3 regions of the Lysinibacillus sp. FSL L8-0312 genome follow, and region 2 is predicted to be linked to each of the others. Evidence: riboswitches for the same ligand, from Rfam matches in the RefSeq annotation. Region 2 holds a riboswitch; each other region holds the start of a gene.

Region 1 (4,982 bases), 1.6 Mb from region 2:
CATGAGAATGATGTCCTTTATTGGGCAGGTAAAGAGCTTGCTCGCAAGTTCCCATGCAAAAGTCAAGACGAACTTATCGCATTTTTCGCAGATGCCTGCTGGGGTACACTAGAGCTCATGAAGGAATCAAAGGATGGTCGCATTTTCCAATTGACAAATGACCCTGAAATATTGCAAATCAAACAACGAAGCTTTAGACTGGAAGCAGGATTTATAGCAGAGCAAATTCAATTAGCTAAAGGCTACCTTACAGAATGCTATGATGAAAAGCGAGAAAAGCAGCACTATGTCATGTTTACAGTCAAATGGGATGTCAAGGAACGTATTATGAATACCATCCCTACTGAATGATGAAAAGGATTGTCTCCCTATTCAACGGGATGACAATCCTTCTTTTTTCTTCCTTTAATTTCGGACTATTACATAAAATACTGTTTCTTCTATTATTATATATAAAGTGCTTGCTCTAAATTGAATTCATCATGCAAGGCATTTGCTGCACGAATCATATCATCCTGTGGTACAACAACAGACACTTTTATTTCAGACGTACTAACCATTTTTATAGGAATATCTTCACGACGTAATCGATCAAACATGCGAGCAGCCACACCTGGATTAGAGGCCATACCTGAGCCAATGATAGAAACCTTCGCCAACCCTATTTCAAAGTCAGCAAAACTAAAGCCAAGTGACAATTTACTATCTTCTAGAACACGCAATGTTTCCGCAAATTCTTCTTTTAAAATGGAAAAAGACACAGTTGGTTTTAAGCCATCAATGATTGCCTGTACAATAATATCTACATTAATGCGGTTTTCTGCAAGGATTGTAAACATATCTGCCAATGCACCATCGGCATACGCATCATACCCCACTGTTAAACGGATAATATCTGACTCAAAGGCTACACCACGGACGACTAAATTTTTCTCCATTTCCACTTCCTCCTTCAATAAAGTACCTACTGACTCTACTAAGCTAGAGCGTATAATAACGGGCATTTGAAATTTTTTTGCTAACTCCACTGCACGAGGATGAATAACATGTGATCCTAAATTAGATAACTCCAGCATTTCATCATAGGAGATTTCCTGCAGCTTTTGAGCTTTGCTGACATAGCGTGGATCTGCTGTATAAACACCGTCAACATTTGTGTACATATCAGTTCGCTCTGCTTCCAATGCTACCGCGAGTGCTATAGCTGTTGTTTCAGCTCCGCCTTTGCCAAGTGTAGTAATATTTTGTTCCTCATCAATACCCTGTTCTCCAGCAATCACTACAATTTGTCCCTGTACAAGATGTTCTTCAATACGACTGTCATCGATATAGTCAATACGTGCATGACGATACTTACAATCTGTATGTATACCTGCTTGCCATCCAGTTAAGGACACTGCCTCATAGCCCGCTTCCTGTAATGCGATGGCAAATAAAGCGCTGGATAATTGAGAGCCCGTAGACACGACTGCAGCTAATTCTCGTTTGGGCACTTCGTCCGTTAGTTGATGTACCATCGTTTGCACATCTTTCATTGTGTGTCCCATTGCTGCAACGACCACGACTACATCGAAGCCTCTGTCCTTTTCAGCAATCGCCTTCCTTGCTGCCTCTTGGATTTGTTCAGTAGAAGCTAGTGCAGCCCCTCCAAACTTCATCACTATTTTAGCCATTTCTTGCGTTCTCCTTTCCAGTCATATATTTCACCTGCTTCTAGAAAACTAAAAGGCAGCCTCCACATAACGTGAAAGCTGCCTATAACATGTACAATGATCGTAACTTGTGCATGTGTGATAGCTCTCCGAAACTTTTAGAATCGACAATCTTACATTTCTTAAATGTAAAACCAGTACAACAAAGGAAACAACAATGCTATACTTCGGCAAGCTCCCCTTTCACACACGATCTCTGGACTTGTTCATCCTCCATTGTGTTACTCTTGAATCTTGCACCTCTATCATCACCATAAAGTGAATGTATTCAATTGGTTTAACGCTGGCGTCAACATGCTAGCCACACCAGTTCGCTATTCATCACATTGACGAACAATGTTATTTACAACCTTAGCACATGTCTATTCCTTTGACAATGACTCTTGCTGAAAATAGCTATAAATTTGGCTCGCTAAATTAGCAGGTATTCCTGCCTCCTGCAAAGTTAGCTCGCTCGCCTCTCGAATTTTCTTAACTGAACCAAAATGTTTGAGCAACTGCTGCTTGCGTTTTGGCCCCACACCTTCAATATGGTCTAACACCGATTGAATGGCATGCTTCTCATGCTGTTGGCGCAAGAAGGTAATAGCAAAGCGGTGAACTTCGTCCTGAATTCGTTGTAATAAATAAAAGCCATCACTAGTACGCTTTAAGGCAATTACTTCTGGTGGATCACCAAACAATAGCTGCGACGTATTATGCTTATCATCTTTTGCTAAACCTGCAATCGGTATAACAAGTCCAAGCTCATCTTCTAGTACTTCACGGGCGACTTCCATTTGCCCCTTGCCACCATCAATTAAGACCAAATCTGGCAATGGCAAGCCTTCCTTTAAGACACGCGAATATCGCCGACGTATAACCTCTTGCATCGCACCGTAATCATCATGCTTTGCAGCCGTACGCGTTTTGTATTTACGATATTCCTTTTTCGCAGGCTTTCCATCAATGAAGACAACCATAGCCGATACAGCATCCGTGCCATGCATATGACTATTGTCAAATGCCTCAATTCGTAATGGCGTTGAAATACCTATTGCTTCACCAAGTGCCTCACAAGCACCAATTGTCCGTTCTTCCTGCCGTTCAATTAGCTGGAATTTAGCTGCCACAGCAATCTCAGCATTTTTAGTTGCTAATTCAACCAATTCCCTCTTTTGACCTCTTTTTGGTGTAAGAACTTTAAGCTCTAATAACTCCGTTAAGATGGCTGCATCAATTGCTTGTGGAATAAAAATTTCTTTCGGCTTAATATGCTCTGGTTTTTCATAAAAGCGGCCAACAAATGTTAAAAACTCTTCCTCAGCATCTTGATAAATTGGGAAAACCGAGACATCACGCTCAATCAGCTTTCCTTGGCGAACAAAGAAAACTTGCACACACATCCAGCCTTTTTCGACGGCATAGCCAAATACATCGCGGTTCGTTGTATCACTTGATACTATTTTTTGTTTCTGCATGACCGTATCAATATGTGCAATCTGATCGCGAAACTCCTTCGCTCGCTCAAATTCTAAGTTTTCAGCAGCTGCAAGCATTTTAACTTCAAGCTCTTTTTTGACTGCCTCGACACCACCATTTAGAAACTTCGTCATATCCTCAATCATCTCTTGATAAACCTGACCATTAATTTCTTTTACACAAGGTGCTAAACATTGCCCCATATGATAATACAAGCAAACTTTGGAAGGCAATTGGACACATTTGCGCAATGGATACAATCGATCCAATAGCTTTTTCGTTTCACTTGCCGCATAAGCATTGGGGTAAGGACCAAAATATTTAGCCTTATCCTTTTTTACCTTACGTGTCGTAATAAGACGTGGATGTTTTTCATTCGTAATTTTTAAATATGGATATGTCTTATCATCTGTTAGCATGACATTGTATTTTGGATCATGTAATTTAATGAGATTCAGCTCTAAAATAAGTGCTTCAATATTAGATGATGTCACGATATACTCAAAATCTTCTATTTCACCGACAAGCCTTTGTGTTTTGCCTTCATGTGTTCCCGTAAAATAAGAACGTACACGGTTTTTCAGTATTTTCGCTTTGCCCACATAAATGATTGTCCCTTGACGATCCTTCATCAAATAGCAGCCAGGCTGATCCGGTAAAATATCTAGTTTACGCTTGATTAAATCGTTCATTACCTACCTGCCCCCCTACGTAAAAATTCCCCTCAATTGAATATGATAGATATTACCTTTATTATATAACGAAAAAAAGCCGAACACATCTATTGATGGCCCGGCTTTTGTGAACTTCATTAATTACGCATGTTTTGCGATAAATGCTTCTAAAGCTTCTTTCGGTTGGAAGCCTACAGTTTTGTCAACTAATTCTCCATCTTTAAATAATAGTAAAGATGGAATTGACATAATTTGATACTGAGCTGCAGTACCTTGGTTATTGTCTACATCAACTTTTACAATTTTAGCCGCACTTCCTGCAGCGTCCATTTCTTCAAGAACTGGCCCAATCATTTTACAAGGTCCGCACCAAGCAGCCCAAAAGTCTACAAGTACTAACCCTTCTTTAATATCGTCCTGGAACGTAGCATCTGTTGCATGTACAATTGCCATTTGAAATCCTCCTTAAACTTACTATGATTGTAGTATAGCATGGATAAATTCACTTGAGCGAACAATCTGCCTGCAATGTATTTTTTATGAAAAACTGTGTCGAAAAAAACTATAAAGACCATTAATTGGCTTGATAACGACCTTTCCATACATAGGTGAATGTTATAAAAAGATAAATGCCTAACGTAATGCTTGTCACGATAATAGATGTTGTAAAAATAATCCCAATTAAAATCGCACTTAACGCCATAATGGCAATCCATGTTGTATACGGGAACCATTTTACTTCATAGGCACTTGTATGTTCTGCTTGTTTTTTACGGGATTTCAAATGGGCAATCGCAATAATTAACCAAATAAATAACACGGTATAGCCAAGTGATCCCATTAGAAAATCAAAAGTCTTGCTGCCAACATATAAAGATAGAATAACTCCTAAATACATCGCTAATGTACACATTAAAATAGCATATACTGGCACTTTTCTTTTAGATAAGTGGGCAAATATTTTAGGAACCCGTCCGTCTACAGCTTGTGTATATAGTACACGGGATGAGCCATAAAGCCCTGAATTCATGGAAGAAATAATGGCAAGTATCACAACAGCATTCATAATGTGATCTGCGCCTGGAATGCCAATCATTTTGAACACCATTACAAAAGGACTTTCAGGAACTCCGTT
Region 2 (4,982 bases):
ACTGCCCCGTAAAAGTTTGATTTCTAACTATTACGGGGCAGTTCAAGAATGGGTACCTGTTTTTTATTTGATTAGACATCGACTTTCGAATGGCTAGTTAACGACGATTAAGACATAAAAAGCTGTCCCATAAACCAATCATTCATTAGTTTACAGAACAGCCCTACTATTTAATCTTCCACTTTTAAATCACATTCTTGAAGTGAAAGCATTTTTGTTTTGTGCTTGATTTTGTAGCCAAACCATAACAGTAAAAATAGTGGGATTCCAACATAAGAAACTAATATCCCATACCAATCAATTTGGTCTCCCGTAAAGGCCGTGTAATTTTGCCCAATGACCACAATCATACAAACAGTAAAGGCAAATAGTGGTCCAAACGGGTACAATTTTGCTCTATAAGGTAATAGCTTTGGATCTAGGCCCTGTGCCTCAAATGCACGACGGAAGCGATAATGACTAAAGGCAATGCCGAGCCATGCAATAAAACCAGACATACCAGAGGCGTTTAACAGCCAAATATAAACAACGCCATCACCAAAGAAAGACGCTAAAAAAGCTAAGCAACCTACAGCTAATGTTGCCATCAATGCATAAATTGGTATTCCTCGACGACTTAGCTTTGTGAAGAACTTAGGCGCATGTCCATCCACTGCTAATTGCCATAGCATACGTGATGATGCATAAAGCCCTGAATTTCCAGCTGACAGCATAGCCGTTAAAATAATGGCATTCATTAACGAAGCTGCAAATGCAATACCTAAGCGGTCAAACACTAATGTAAACGGTGATACTGCGATATCTTCTGATAATAAGCGTTCATCTGTAAATGGAATCAACATTCCGATTGCACCAATTGCTAAAATATAAAACAAAAGAATACGCCAGAATACGGATTTAACAGCCTTTGGAATATTTTTTCCTGGATCGTCTGTTTCACCTGCTGTAATCCCAAGTAACTCTGTTCCTTGGAATGAAAATCCGGCTGCTAGGAAAATTCCAAATGTAGCTAGGAAGCCACCGTGAAATGGTCCATCACTAATAAAGAAATTAGTAAAGCCTACAGGCGCCTGTCCACCTAAAATACCAAAAATCATTAATAAACTGATAATAATAAAAACAATGACTGTCACTACTTTAATCATCGCAAACCAATATTCACTTTCTCCATAGCTCTTTACAGAAAGTAAATTAAATGACAGTACAACAGCAATAAATAATACTGTCCAAAGGGCTGATGAACTATCAGGGAACCAATATTTCATAATTAAGGATACTGCCGCAATTTCTGCTGCAATAGTGATTGCCCAGTTATACCAATAGTTCCAGCCTAATGCAAAGCCTAGTGCTGGATCTACAAATTTTGTTGCATACGTACTAAATGAACCGGATGATGGCATATAGGCAGCCATTTCCCCTAAGCTTGTCATTAAAAAGTACACCATAATACCGATTAGGGCGTAGGCAAGCAATGCACCACCAGGTCCAGCTTGTGCAATGGCACCACCACTGGCTAAAAATAGTCCCGTACCAATTGTACCGCCTAAAGAAATCATTGTGATATGACGGCTTTTCAATTCTTTTTTCAGCTTTGGCGCTTTATGTCCGAGCTGATTTACTTTTATTTCACTCACGATATAGCTTCCTTCCTATTTACGAGGCAAAAAAATGCCATCACATATACACTGTGATGGCTAAGTTAATCCTCAGTTTTTCCTAAATGATAGCTCAACACGTTGTGCAAACGTGACAGTTCTGTTCCTTTCGGAGACAGCCCCAGCATGAGGTTTTCAAGTCCCCTCACACTTCGGCAATATTCCCTTTCAGCTAATCTCATCAATGCTTGTCATTTCCATTAGCATACTTATAAATATCGCGACCTCTACCTCAATACAAACATGAGGCATATAATTATTAAATTTATGATGCTTATTATATTAGCATAAGACCTTTGACATTTCAATATAACAATAAATGTTCTGTATTTTGTGAATCTTCTACTATTTTTATTAGTTTGTTAAAGTGTTATAGTAGTTCAATTAGAGCGGTTACGAACAGGGGGATTTATTTTGACTACAAATGATCATTCCGCTAGTTTTCCGAGTAAAAAAATTAGCTGGAGGGGAACAACCTTACTTTTAGTCTTCGGAGTTATCTTTATAGCCTCTACATTAAGAATGCCACTAACTGTTGTTGGCCCTATTATATCATTTATCCGTGACGATCTTGGTATTTCTAATGTACTTGCAGGCTTTCTAACAACGATTCCATTGCTCGCTTTTGCTACCATCTCACCATTTGCGCCCGTTGTAGCACGCAAACTAGGGCTTGAGCTAACACTATTTTTATCCACTATTTTATTAGCCTTGGGGATTGTTCTACGTTCCCTTGGTACAACGGGGTTACTTGTATTTGGTACTGTACTCATCGGCATAGCCATATCATTTGGAAATGTGCTGATTCCAGGATTATTAAAATTAAAATTTCCATACCATGTTGGTTTATTAATGGCATTTTTCACTATGTCGATGAACTTAACGGCTGGGCTTGGCGCAGGTATTAGCTATCCTATAGCCAATTCATCATTTGGCTGGCAAGGAGCGCTGTCCATTGCACTTGTACTAGTGGTCGTAACGATTTTAATTTGGATACCTCAATTGAAATCAAATAAACCTGAGCCAGCCACTACCTCTAAAATGACGAGTACACCCTTATGGAAGTCACCTGTTACTTGGGCTGTCACAGGTGCAATGGGATTACAGTCTTTATTATTTTATACGACTGCTGCTTGGATTCCCGAAATCTACATCGCCCAGGGATTGGCTCCTGACAAAGCTGGTTGGATGTTTTCTATCATGCAATTTTCACAAGTACCAATGGCATTGGCTGTGCCTATCATTGCAAGTAAAATGGCTTCTCAAAGACCTCTTGTAGTGATGTTTACATTCTTCTATTTAATAGGCTTTACTGGAGTTGTCATGGAGTGGACAAGTCTTGGGGTACTGTGGATGATTCTTTTAGGTTTAGCAGGAGGTTCTTCATTTGCCTTAGCGATGATGTTCTTTACACTTCGTACACGCACGGCATTTGAGGCAGCAGATTTATCAGGCTTTGCACAATCATTAGGTTATTTATTTGCCGCCATTGGCCCTATTCTTTTTGGCTACTTACATGATTTATTTGGTGGCTGGAATATTGCTGGTTGGCTCTTTGTAGCTGTGGCGACCATTCTTTTCTTTTGCTCAATGAGAGCTTCTAAAGACGAATATGTCCATTAAAATAAAGCAGATGGGATAACTGCTCATATTTCCCATCTGCTTTACTTCTATATAGGTATAGACGTTTTATTTGTCCAATTGCTGTAGTAAGGTTAGCAGTTCAGTAAGACGGTCTGCTGTTTCTTTGTTGTGAGCTATAACTGCTGCAAAAATAGGAACAGCCTCTTGTAAGAGTATATAACTAAAATAATAATAGCTTACAAAAGCTTTCTGCTCATAACCCTTTGGCGTTTCCTCCTCCCATTCCAGCTCATCATTCTCTTCGTGATCCATCCATAAATATTTGACATCTAACAGCTCCTGCATAGTTTGAACTGAATATGATGGGTCTAGATAATCTTCAGAAATTGCATGTGCCACAGCTAAATAAAGCTCTACTTCTTGTACAGAGACATCCCCGGTATTTTTGCTAGCAAGCTTTTTTAGAAGGACAAGCAAAGCCCATGGTGTGACCTGCCATAGTGTACCTTGATGCTCCACTAACTCAGCTAGCTCTATATATTGCTCCTGTTCAATCAGCTGAGGGATAGCCGTTCCTCTTCCATAAGGTGTCGTCAATTGTAACCACGGGATACTCGGAATTTGCTCATTCAACATAGCGTTTCGTCCTCTCCACAATCAGTTAATAGCATGGTTTTTGATAAAAATAATTGGGTGTATGATAAATATTGACATAAGGTTTATGGAAAATATGAGTCGTTGCGGGCGAAAGTGGTGGGATTAGCCATGTCCAGTTGCCTGTAACGTCTCGTCCTGCTGATTCCTCTGCTTCTTCAAACAATTTAAACTGCTGAGCAGCTGTATGATGATCGACAATGCTCACGCCTTGTTCTTTAAAAGAATGAAGGACAGCAATATTAAGTTCCACTAATGCACGATCACGCCAAAGTGAAGCTTGCTTGGTTGTATCAAGATTAAAAACCTCCGCAATAGCTGGTAGCATATTATAACGGTCATGATCTGCTAAATTACGTGCACCGATTTCTGTCCCCATATACCAGCCATTAAAGGGTGCGGCTTGGAAATCAATGCCTGCCATTTGAAAACGCATACTTGAAATTATGGGTACAGCATACCATTTCATTCCTAATTTCTCTACATCCACTGACTCTGGATGACGAATTGGCACCTCTAAAATATATTCTACAGGAATTGTAAACAGCTGCGGAGCTCGCTCATCTACTTGTATAACAAGAGGTAACACATCGAATGGTGTCCTCTCACTTTTCCAACCTAACGATTCACATACTTTAGTAAAAACAATAGAATGTGCATCACCAATAACGCCAGCTTCCGTTTCATAGCCTGCATAACGAATTAGCTGATGATTCCATATACGCACTCTGTTCGAAGCAAATACTGTTATTGTTGGACGGATTTTTCCACTATTTGTTGCATAATCGATATGCTCCAGTAGTTTTTGAAAAATATCCTGTTCATCTAAAACGGCACGTGCATCTACTACATGCAATGATTGCCAAAACAGACGACCAATACATTTGTTACTATTACGCCACGCCACCCGTGCACCAAAAGCTAGCTCCTCTGTTGTTGGGTCGTACTCACCTGCATTCTTAATCTGTTGTAATCTATTCGCTAACCAACGCTCTGATTCATCTTGTTCTGTCTGATATAAACTTAAAAATTGCTGGATCTCCTGTATATTCATTTCGATTCCTCCACTTATCCTCATATTAGAGGAAC
Region 3 (4,982 bases), 2.7 Mb from region 2:
CTTTACTAGCCGAAGCTAATGTCTATTGCTTATTTTATAATATTTTTGGGCTTTTGTGGAGAAAAAAGAAAGACTATAGCTATTCTATCCAAAAAAAATGACTATTTGAGGTGTTATGATGAGTTTTGGTGGTGTACCGCAATGGTTTTTTATTATTGCTGTAGCATTTGCAATCTGCTTTGTTCTTTATGCAGAATGGAATTCTAGAAAATAAGTGAGTCCAATAAATCGGACTCACTTTTTCTATGCTTATTTTAATGTCCGCTTTAAAAATTCTTTTGTCCGTTCATGCTGAGGGTTTACTAATACTTGTGATGGCGGGCCTTCCTCGACAATGATGCCTTTATCCATAAAGACGACACGATCTGCCACCTCTTTGGCAAACTCCATCTCATGTGTCACGATTAACATTGTATTCCCCTCAGTGGCTAACTGTCGCATCACCTTTAATACCTCACCGACCATTTCTGGGTCTAATGCCGAAGTCGGTTCATCAAATAGCATGACATCTGGATTCATTGACAATGCTCGAGCGATAGCCACACGCTGCTTTTGCCCCCCTGAAAGCTGACGAGGCTTGGCGTTCACATATTGATCCATACCAACGATATTCAAATATTTAAGCGCCGTTTCTTCTGCTTCTTTCTTTGATCGCTTCAATACTTTGATTTGGCCCACTGTGCAATTGTTTAACACATTGTGATTGTTAAATAAATTGAATTGCTGGAATACCATTCCTAGATGTGTACGATATTCTTGAATATTGTGCTTATCATCTAAAATGTCTTCCCCTTTATAAATAATTTGACCACCACTTGGTGTTTCTAATAAATTGATGCAACGAAGTAATGTTGATTTACCAGAACCAGAAGAGCCAATTAAACAAACGACTTCGCCTTTTTCTACTTGGAAATTTACATCTTTTAACACTTGGTTACGTCCAAATGATTTACTTAAATGTTCAATCTTAATCACTGCCATTTGTGCGTCCCCCTATACAGCTTCTTTTTGTTCTTTTTGATAGGCATCAGGTCCATCTAGACGTTTTTCAACATAGAGAAGGATGCGAGATGCGGTAAATGTCATGATAAAATAAAGAATACATGCAACAAAGAATGATTCAAAATAACGGAAGTTGTTACCTGAAATTGATTTTGTTTGGAAGAATAATTCCGTTACCCCAATGACATTTAATACGGCTGTATCCTTAATATTCATAATTAATTGGTTACCTGTCGCCGGCAAGACATTGCGTGCTACTTGTGGTAAAACAACATGCAGCATGATTTGGAAGTGATTCATACCAATTGCCGACGCTGCCTCGTATTGACCATTATCAATCGAGACAATACCACCTCGAACAATTTCTGCCATATAGGCCCCTGTGTTAAGGGAAACGACTAAAATACCTGCTGTAATAAAATGCATATCGATACCAAATGCAATATCTAGTCCGTAGTAGACTACCATAGCCTGTACAATCATTGGTGTACCACGGAAAAATTCAACATAGCATGTCAGGATAAAATTAATAAGCTTTAAGCTATAAAATTTTAAACCTTTTTTACGAACTGGAATCGTATGCATAATTCCAATGAAAAATCCGATGAATGCACCAATAATTGTACTAATAATCGAAATCAGTAACGTATAATACGCACCTCGTAAAAACATTTGCCAGTTGTTTTCAATAATTGAAAGTATCCATTCAAGACTCATGATGTTCCTCCTAACAATGTCATGTTGCTTGCTTATTTCCTTCGTGTCCTAGCTATTTCTACTATTCTATGATTTGTTACGCTAGGACATTATCATTATGTAGAGAGGTTCTCATTTTGATAATGATGAAATGATCATGCACGGACCAGCAACTAGCCCGTGCCTTGTCATTATTGTGCTGCTGGTTGTTGAGAAATCGCTTCTTCCATAATCGCTTGACGATCGTCTTCCGAAATACCTTTTAGGATTTCGTTGATTTTTTCACGGTTTGCATCGTCTTTACGTAAGCCTACAGCAATCGAAGTATTGGAAAGATCCGTATCAAAGCCTTCTTCAAATGCGACATATGTGAACTTATCGTTGGCAGTAGCAGCGGAAATACCTTCTGGACGTTCTGCTACATAGCCATCAATTTTGCCAGCCTCTAAAGCGACACGCATTGCGGGGAAGCTTTCCATTGCTGTTTGTTTTTCTACACCGTTAATTTGATCAATAACGTTGTAGTTCGATGTATTTAATTGTGAAGTAATTTTAGCACCAGAGAAATCTTGAATCGATTTTGCATTTTCATACTTGCTACCTTTCTTAATAACCATAACGAAATCAGAAGTATAGTAGTTTTCTGTAAAATCAATCGTTTTCTTACGCTCTTCAGTTGGTGACATACCCGCGATAATCGCATCAATTTTGTTAGATTGTAGCGCTGGTACTAATCCGTCCCATTCCATTTTGACAATGACTAGCTCTTTGCCTAAGCCTTCAGCAATTTTTTTTGCCATTTGGACATCGTAGCCGCCTGCATACTCTGCATTATCAGCAATTTTCACTGCACCATTAGCATCACCTTGCTGTGTCCAGTTAAATGGTGGATAGCCAGCCTCCATTCCGATTCGGAATTCACCGCCACTTGCTTCCTTGTCAGCACCAGCATCACCTGAACCGCCATCCTTTTTGTCGCTAGTGCCACATGCAGCTAGCACAATTGCTGTCATGATAGAGATCATTACTAACAACCATTTTCTTTTCATAAAAAACTCCCCTTTTCTGTAAAAAAATAAGACAACTGTAATAAAAAAGACCTAAGTATATTGAACTTAGGTCTTACCTTGTATGACAGTTGCCCAAATCCTCACTATAATTTCCATTTTCCGAGATAGCACAACCTAGTAAATCTGGAAATCCATTTACTAGGACAGTCCTGCACTTATTCACTGCAGACCCAGCATAAAAGTACGAGCTCCTTTTATACTTCGGCGATATTTCCTTCTTCATTGCGTCTTCGCTTGCTTGAACTCAACAATGAACTAATAAATACCGCGCCTCTACCTCACTGGTAAACGTTAGTGAGGTTTGTTTATTTAATTGATATTTAGATACTACTATAAAACTAGTACACTCGTCAAGACAGTTTTAACATTTTTCTGACTAATGACAATATTAGGATATTGTTCGTTCTCTATTCATTTTAAATCGTTAAGCTTCTATCGATATTTCTGAAAATTAAAACAAATTTTTATTATAGAGTATGTGCTCTATGTGAGAAAAGTTGTGTTTATGTCTTTTTTGCTCCTCTAAACGATATAACATTAGTACTCTTTCAAACATAGAATCGGTCAAAATCTTTCGTCATGCATAATCAGAACCACCAGTATAACTGGTGGTTTGCTCTGCGCGTGAAACGCTGGGGTACTGGCCCATGTCTAAAGACATTCTGAATGGTCTGCCAACCGCACTCCGTTTTCACACAAACCGCTAAAGCGGCTTACTTATTTTTTCTTTCTCTTGATTTCTTCTCCTGTGAATGGGTCAATGAATTCTTTCATCGTCATTTGATCTTGCAGGATATCTTCTTGTAATTGATTTTTTATATACTCTTGTATCTTTTTCTTATTTCGGCCGACTGTGTCCACATAGTATCCTCGACACCAGAATTGACGATTACCGTATTTATACTTTAAATTTGCATGTCGGTCGAAAATCATTAGACTACTCTTCCCTTTTAAATAACCCATGAACGCAGATACACTCAATTTCGGTGGAATACTTACCAACATATGAATATGGTCAGGACAGGCTGTTGCCTCTATGATTTCTACATCTTTTCTTTCACATAATTGGCGCAATATTCTTCCAACATCTGCTTTAATTTGACCATAAATAATCTGCCTTCTATACTTTGGCGCAAAGACGATATGATACTTACAATTCCACGTTGTATGTGCTAAACTTTTATTATCCATTTATGGTGGCTCCTTTCGTACGAAGTCGGTTGACTAGACCTGACTTTATTGTACGTTTGGAGTTTTTTTATTGTCCATAGCTAAAAGCTTTCCGGAACCCCCTGCATAGCAGGGGGTTTTCAAAGCACACAAAAAAACCCTGCTGAACATTGTTCGCAGGGTTGAATCGCATTATGAATTTAATAGTAAATCTTCAGGATTTTCGATTAATTCTTTAACTGTTTTTAAGAATCCTACAGAATCTTTTCCATCGATGATACGGTGATCGTAAGAAAGTGCTACATACATCATTGGACGGATTTGAACTTCACCATTTACTGCAACTGGACGGTTAACAATTGAGTGCATACCTAAAATACCAGCTTGCGTACCGTTCATAATAGGAGTTGACATTAATGAACCGAATACACCACCATTTGTAATTGTGAATGATCCACCAGCCATGTCATTTAAGCCTAATTTTTTATCACGAGCTTTTGTCGCTAAGTTAGCGATATCTTTTTCGATTTCTGCAAAGTTTTTGCTGTTTGCATCGCGTACAACTGGTACAACTAAACCTTCTTCAGTTGATACAGCAATACCGATATCAAAGAAGTTATTTAAATGAATTTCATCACCAGAGATTTGAGCGTTTACGTATGGGTATTTTTTTAGTGCTGCAACAACAGCTTTTGTGAAGAATGACATGAAACCAAGTTTGATGTCGTTTGCTTTTACAAACTCTTCTTGTTTACGTTTACGAAGTGCCATGATATTTGTCATGTCAATTTCGTTAAATGTTGTTAACATTGCTGTTGATTGTTTCACTTCTAATAAACGTTTAGCAATTGTTTGGCGACGACGGCTCATTTTTTCAACTGTTACACGGTCAGAATTAGCTGCTGGTGTAAATACTACTGGGCCACCTGAAGTTGCTACTGATGTAGGTGCTGCTACTGGTGCTACAGCTGGAGCTGTACCATGAGCTGCTACATCTTGTACACGTACACGTCCTTGTGGATCTACTGGAGATACTGCTGCAAG

What was found. A riboswitch is a leader RNA that binds a small molecule or an ion and turns the genes downstream of it on or off. The one in region 2 is predicted to bind lysine.
Positions count from the first base shown of each region.
Region 1: it holds a riboswitch for lysine, as region 2 does, so the genes downstream of both, MHI22_RS09655 (aspartate kinase) here and MHI22_RS17520 (amino acid permease) in region 2, are expected to answer to the same signal.
Region 3: it holds a riboswitch for lysine, as region 2 does, so the genes downstream of both, MHI22_RS03870 (transporter substrate-binding domain-containing protein) here and MHI22_RS17520 (amino acid permease) in region 2, are expected to answer to the same signal.

Region 1 covers NZ_JBBOOV010000001.1:1,900,740-1,905,721, forward strand. The annotation lists gene MHI22_RS09650 (YslB family protein) at 1-351, shown strand, start outside; gene MHI22_RS09655 (aspartate kinase) at 447-1,673, opposite strand; lysine riboswitch at 1,787-1,965, opposite strand; gene uvrC (excinuclease ABC subunit UvrC) at 2,075-3,865, opposite strand; gene trxA (thioredoxin) at 3,989-4,300, opposite strand; gene MHI22_RS09670 (amino acid permease) at 4,422-4,982, opposite strand, start outside.
Region 2 covers NZ_JBBOOV010000001.1:3,472,895-3,477,876, reverse strand. The annotation lists gene MHI22_RS17520 (amino acid permease) at 171-1,634, opposite strand; lysine riboswitch at 1,717-1,893, opposite strand; gene MHI22_RS17515 (CynX/NimT family MFS transporter) at 2,070-3,278, shown strand; gene MHI22_RS17510 (hypothetical protein) at 3,345-3,875, opposite strand; gene MHI22_RS17505 (nitric oxide synthase oxygenase) at 3,901-4,947, opposite strand.
Region 3 covers NZ_JBBOOV010000001.1:736,679-741,660, reverse strand. The annotation lists gene MHI22_RS03880 (amino acid ABC transporter ATP-binding protein) at 250-981, opposite strand; gene MHI22_RS03875 (amino acid ABC transporter permease) at 994-1,719, opposite strand; gene MHI22_RS03870 (transporter substrate-binding domain-containing protein) at 1,890-2,747, opposite strand; lysine riboswitch at 2,866-3,052, opposite strand; gene tnpA (IS200/IS605 family transposase) at 3,486-3,959, opposite strand; gene odhB (2-oxoglutarate dehydrogenase complex dihydrolipoyllysine-residue succinyltransferase) at 4,131-4,982, opposite strand, start outside.